DNA from 2 places in the Ureibacillus thermophilus genome. Region 2 is predicted to be linked to the other one. Evidence: predicted binding sites of a transcription regulator. Region 2 holds the regulator's gene; the other holds the start of a gene.
The links. Region 2 encodes NrdR, which represses ribonucleotide reductase genes. Its sites were predicted from a motif close to AACACNATATATNGTGTT; they were not measured.
Positions count from the first base shown of each region.

Region 1: the regulator NrdR is predicted to act here: its motif matches at 1,635-1,652, upstream of DKZ56_RS09345 (vitamin B12-dependent ribonucleotide reductase).

Region 1 is NZ_CP036528.1:1,886,926-1,890,358, forward strand. Features, by position in the region: gene DKZ56_RS09335 (acetamidase/formamidase family protein) at 1-174, opposite strand, end outside; gene DKZ56_RS09340 (lipoate--protein ligase family protein) at 640-1,470, shown strand; gene DKZ56_RS09345 (vitamin B12-dependent ribonucleotide reductase) at 1,714-3,433, shown strand, end outside.
Region 2 is NZ_CP036528.1:2,390,133-2,393,565, forward strand. Features, by position in the region: gene DKZ56_RS11880 (replication initiation and membrane attachment family protein) at 1-1,243, opposite strand, end outside; gene nrdR (transcriptional regulator NrdR) at 1,257-1,724, opposite strand; gene DKZ56_RS11890 (glyceraldehyde-3-phosphate dehydrogenase) at 1,981-3,000, opposite strand; gene coaE (dephospho-CoA kinase) at 3,211-3,433, opposite strand, start outside.

The DNA of each region.
Region 1 (3,433 bases), 500 kb from region 2:
AATCGATGGCGTAATCATCGGACCCCAACAACCGGGGGCGGTATTTGCAATAATTGTGCCACCATCACGTACAGGTCCCAGCATTTCATCTTCAGGATTTAAAATGCCGTTTGTAAATTGGTTGACGAATAGCGTTTCTACCGCTTTCGCAGCAGTATGTGTTTTTCTAGACATTTGATTAGCCCCTTTCAAAATAAATTAATATAACTTATATTACCATTTTTTTATAAGTTGTAAAACTATTTAGAATATTTTATATTTTGAGTTTTGCAGATGAATACCAAATGAAATTTTCATTCGTCTTTCGAAGCGAATTCTATCAACTATATAAAACCTTTTATTCGTGTCGATATTAACTTTTGGAATTGAGGTTACTTACCTTATATGAAAGTAACAAAAAACAAAGAAGTAATAGAATAAGTGTTCTTTTTTTATGTAAAAAATAATTAAAAATCCGATGCAGTCATCTCTGTTAAATGCTGTCTAATTGTTTAAGTTCAACTTTTTGATCTAAGCTAAATGGAATGTTTTTGGTGCAAGCTACATAATTCATTTGAGCTCTTTCAATTTCCTGTTCTAAGAAAGTGGCATTCGTCCATTCAGTTTGATACAATGAGTTAGTTGTGAGGTGGGAAACGAATGAAAACAAAATGGTATTTTATTAATTCGGGGCCATGCAGTCCATCTTATAATATGGCTTTAGATGAAGCGCTGCTTGATTTCCACAGCAAAGGGGAAATTCCGCCGGTGATTCGCTTTTATCAGTGGAATCCGCCGACGCTTTCCATCGGCTACTTCCAAAAGGTGCAGGATATCAATTTGGAAGCGTTAAAAGCGCAAAATATTGGGTTTGTCAGAAGACCGACCGGGGGAAGAGCCGTATTGCATGACAGTGAATTAACATACAGCATCATCGTGACTGAACAATATCCAAACTTGCCTGAAACGGTGACAGAAGCTTATCGCTTTTTAAGTGAAGGTTTATTGAAAGGTTTCCATAATTTGGGGTTGGATGCCTATTTCAGCATTCCGGATACTGGAGAGAAACAGGAAGCGTTGAAAAAGCCGAAAAGCGCGGTATGTTTTGATGCCCCAAGCTGGTATGAACTTGTTGTAGAAGGTAAAAAAGTCGCTGGCAGTGCACAAACTAGACAAAAAGGTGTTGTGTTGCAGCACGGTGCGATTTTATTGGACCTTGATGAGGACAAGCTGTTGTCTTTATTTAATTTTCCTTCAGAAGAAGCGAAAAATAGAATGCGCATCCATTTACCTGAGAGAGCCGTTGCCATCAACCGGCTCACAACCCGCCGAATTACCATTGAGGAATGCATTGATGCGTTCAAAAAAGGGTTTGAAGAGGCTTTGCAAATCGATTTAGTCCCATATGAATTGACAGAAGAACAAAAGAATTATGTAAGAAAAATTGAAGAAGAAAAGTATGCAAATGACGAGTGGAATTTTAGAAAATAAATGTCTAAAATTGCGATAAAAATTTAACAATTTGCTCTAAAGCTAGATTTTTCAATGCATTCATAGATTTAATAAAAAATCAACTCTTGAAAGGTCTCTCAATATGAGGTAATCTTTTTTAAGTAATTACAACTAACAATATATTGTATGTTCTTTTCAGTGGACATACAATATATTGTATTTTATTGTTTTAATACGGTATTATTTTAGATAAATTATAGATGTACTAAGGGAGGCTGGCAGATGGTAATGACGTATACGACCATCCTCATTGATCAATTGAACAAGGATATAGAGCAATTTCCGCAAGTCCATCCGATAACTCCGGATATGCACATTACGCATAAAGGTGTATCGAGACTTGTCATGATTGACCGATATTCCTTCAAGGATACGGAAAAAAAGACATTAAAGCCTGGAGATTTTGTCGTTTTGACGATTAAAGAAGATCCAAAATTTCCAGCCCGCGGTTTAGGGTATATTCAATCAATTGATTGGGAAGACAATAAAGCGGAAATTTTAATTGAAGAGGAATATCGCAATGTGCTGGATGATCCGAAAGAACAGGAAACAGGCATCATTGTACGTTCCCTTGATGTCATTGAAAAACCGCTTGAAATTTTTTATGAACAGATTGCAAAACGAAATGCTACTGGTTTAGCGGCTGTTGAAAAAACGGAAGAGAAGCGCAAAGAATGGTTCCAAAAGTTTTATGAACAATTAGCTTCGTTGAAATTTGTGCCAGCCGGACGAGTTCTTTACGGTGCAGGTTCAGGTAAACAAGTTACATATTTCAACTGCTATGTAATGCCTTTCGTTCCTGATAGCCGTGAAGGAATCAGCGAACATCGCAAAAAAGTAATGGAAATAATGAGCCGTGGCGGCGGTGTTGGGACAAATGGTTCCACATTAAGACCTCGCAACACCCTTGCAAGAGGAGTGAATGGCAGATCAAGCGGTTCTGTTTCATGGCTTGATGATATTGCGAAATTAACCCATCTTGTTGAACAAGGTGGATCCCGCCGTGGTGCTCAAATGATTATGCTTGCCGATTGGCATCCAGATATTGTGGAATTCATCATTTCCAAAATGCAAAATCCTCGTATTTTGCGTTATTTGATGGAAAATATGGAAGATGAATCCATCATCCGTCATGCGAAAGAGAAGTTGAAATTCACTCCTTTAACTCCTCTCGAAGAAGCGATGTATCAAGGAATTGTGAACTATAAAAATATTCCTGGTTTAGGAGGGTTCAGCGAGGCGATAATCAAGGAAGCGGAAGCAAAACTGCGCGATGGCGGAACCTACAGTGTGCATAATCCTGACTTTTTAACAGGCGCTAATATTTCCGTCACAATTACAAATGAGTTTATGGAAGCGGTGGAAAAAGATGAAGAATATCCGCTTCGATTCCCAGATGTGGAAACTTACACGCCGGAAGAAATGGCGATTTACAACGAGAAATGGCACAAAATTGGCGACGTAAGAGAATGGGAAGCGCTTGGCTATCGGGTGCGCACTTATCGAAAAATCCGAGCAAGAGAGTTATGGAAACTCATCAACATCTGTGCAACTTATGCAGCAGAGCCAGGTATTTTCTTCATCGATAATGCTAATGAAATGACAAATGCCCGCGCTTACGGCCAAAAAGTGGTGGCAACAAACCCATGCGGTGAACAGCCATTAGCGCCATATTCAGTATGTAACTTAGCAGCCATCAATTTGGCAAATTTTGCATTGAAAGACCAAAAAACAGTCGATTTTGAAGCATTAAAAGAAACAGTGCGCGTCGGCGTCCGCATGCAAGACAACGTCATCGATGCAACGCCGTATTTCCTTGAGGAAAATCGCAAACAAGCCCTTGGAGAGCGACGTGTTGGCCTTGGCGTTATGGGCTTAGCAGATTTACTCATTTACTGCGAAAAAGAATACGGTTCGAAAGAAGGCAATGAGCTGGTTGATA
Region 2 (3,433 bases):
GCACTTTTTCTTCTCTTACGTTTTTGTAGGATTTTTTGTAGCTGGATGAAGACTTTTTCGCTTCGCTTTCAAGCTTCCACTTCAAATATTGATCCCTTTCTGTGCGAGCCAGCTCCATCGCTTCTTTCGCCGTCCGAATATTTTTGCGCATCCAATGGTCCGCAATCCGTTCAACGTATTTACGGGGCAATTTCATGTCTGTAGTAAGCATAACATATTCCAGCAGTACATTGACAACTCCGACTGGCATCCCATGCTTCATGATTAAATCTTCCGCAATTTCAACGGAAGACGGCATCGGCTCTTTTCCATCATTAATGTCTCTCAGCACCTGAATTGGAGGGGTTGTTTCAAGATATTGAATCAACTCCTGCTCTTTCGTCAACAGCTGCTTTTGTTCTTGTGGAGGTTTTGTTTCAAAAGTTTTTTCGAATTTTGGCACTTCCTTGGAAACTGCTAATTTATAATAATCCCTCGCCGCCTTTTTCAATCCTTCTAAAGAAATATTCATATCATCATCGATGGCTAAAATGACAATTTTTTGCATATCCAACGGGGATAGCTGATAGAGGAAAGCGAGCTTGGCAATCCATTCTTTCACTTCTACAGTAAACACGCTTGAAGGAATTAATTGTTCCGACAGTCCTGCCAGCAACAAATCGAAATCAAATTGTTCATAATAAAATGGGTAATGGCTTTGTTGGGATTTCATTTCGGCTTCTCTGAATTCCTGGGGAACATTCGTATCGATTGGCTTAAACACATCTGTGAATGTTCTTGACACATCTTTATAGGCTGTTTTATCAATTTGTTTGATAAAGCGTTTGCGAAGTTTACGATATGCCTGTTCACCAATTCTACTAAACAAGAACATCGATAATAGCGGGTCGCGGAAAAATAATTCCGGATCGAGGGGGCGTATAAGCTCATAAATAAAAAAGCGGTTTTCCCCATCATCTTTTCGATAGGTTTTTAATAGTCCGATCGCTTCCAAAGCAATGCGAGCTTGAAACACCTTGCCAATCGGCATATCCAGCACATTCATCAAATAATAATGATTCAACCCTTCCCGGTATGGATCTTCCCCTTCTGCCCACAAGGTCAAATATAGACTAATTGGCTCAGGACCCGTTAATGGTTGATAAAAAAGGGTCAACAGCTGTCTTTCCTTGGAAGAAAGAGAGGGAGGGAGTATGATGTCAAAATGATCCTTTGGTTGCAGCTCTTTATATAAATGAATCATTTTTTCCCCTCCATCATTGTTTTTTGGACTGGCGATTCAGCAATTCCGTCAATTCTTCCATAAATACGTTGATATCTTTAAATTGCCGGTAAACCGAAGCAAAGCGAACGTAGGCCACTTCATCGACTTTTGCAAGCTCGTCCATCACCATTTCGCCAACATCCACAGAACTCACTTCTGAATTTCCAATTCTTCTCAATTGTTTCTCAATATCATAAACGATTTGTTCAAGTTGTTCTAATGGCACAGGGCGTTTCTCGCAAGCCCGAATCAGTCCGCGAAGCACCTTTTCCCGGCTGAATTCTTCCCTCGAACCATCCTTTTTTACAACAATTAAAGGCGTTTCTTCCACTTTTTCAAAGGTGGTGAAACGATATCCGCACGATTCGCATTCGCGACGTCTACGAATCTCTTTATTATCATCAACGGGTCTAGAATCGACGACACGTGTTCCATTATAGTGACAACTTGGACATCTCATAATTAATTCTCCCTGTCTAGTTTCTTAATTGTTATTATATCAAAATCCATACAACGTGACACTTTTCCTAAATACTCGAGTTTCGAAACAAGCAGATAAGTTATAATTCTAATACACTTTCAACAAAAAATCGAGAAGAATTGCAGTGAAATCCATTGACGAGATTGTTAATATTTTCATTTTGGCAAGTGTACATTCGCTGCTCCAAATAAAAAGTGTAGACAAAGTCAAGAGACAATGTCTACACTCTCATCATTTAAGCTGTTACTGCTTCCAATGCTTTGACAACTTTTTTCGTTAAATCTACTACACGTGCAGAATAACCCCATTCATTGTCATACCAAGCCATCACTTTTACTTTTCTTGTGCCCATCACCATTGTTAATTGAGCATCAATTGTGGATGAATAAGTTGTTGTATTGAAATCCACCGAAACAAGGGGCTCTTCAGTATAATTTAAAATGCCTTTCAAAGGACCTTCACTTGCTTTTTTGAAGGCTTCGTTAATTTGTTCTGCCGTTACATCTTGTTTTAAATCTACCACTAAGTCAACTAAAGAAACGTTAGGTGTTGGTACACGCAGAGCTAAACCGTGGATTTTTCCTGCCATTTCAGGAATGACTTTGCTTAACGCTTTTGCGGCACCAGTTGTTGTAGGAATGATGCTTTGGCCGCAAGCACGGGCACGGCGCAAATCTTTATGCATGTTATCTAGGTTTTTCTGATCGTTTGTATAAGCATGAACTGTTGTCATTAAACCGTTTTCAATTCCAAACTCTTCATGGAGCACTTTGACAACAGGGGCTAAGCAGTTTGTTGTACAAGAAGCGTTTGAAATAATATCGTGTTTTGATACATCTAATACGTCATCGTTAACGCCAACTACAATCGTTACATCTTCATTTTTCCCTGGCGCTGTTAAGATAACTTTTTTTGCACCCGCTTCCAAATGAAGAGCCGCTTTATCGCGCTCATTAAATTTACCTGTTGCTTCAATAACAACATCTACGCCAAGCTCTTTCCAAGGAAGTTTTGCAGGATCACGTTCAGCTACTAATTGAACACGCTTACCGTTAACGATTAAAGCGTTTTCTTCGTATTCAACTGTTCCTTCGAAATGACCGTGAACAGTATCATATTTAATCATATGTGCTAATGTTTTAGCAGGATAGCTGGCATTAACTGCTACTATATTTAAATCGTCTTGAACAATTGCTTGTCGGAACACCATACGACCAATTCGACCAAAGCCGTTGATAGCAATAGAAACTGTCATTATATATCCTCCTATTTTACTTCAATTATGTTTACTTTTTCTCAATTAGTATAGCACATTCTAATAAATAGTGTACCATTATTTATAGGAATAAAAAATTTGTTATTTTCAGAATAATTGGAGAAAAGTAGTTTTATTAAAATTTCCTTTCGGACCATAGAGAATTCCTATGATCCAAATGGAGATTTCCTCAGTTTCGTTATCTAAAATTTACAAAACATCCCATTCATTTAATATTTGTTCCAACTGCTTTCTTGTTTCGTCGATGGTGCCATTATTGTTGATGACTGCATCCGCTCCTTGTTCTTTCACGGATAGGGGCAGTTGGGATTGGATGCGCGCCTTTGCTTCTTCTTCCGACAATTGATTTCTTTCCATTAATCTTTGCAATTGAACATCTTCCGATACAGACACTACTAAAATTTTATCAACA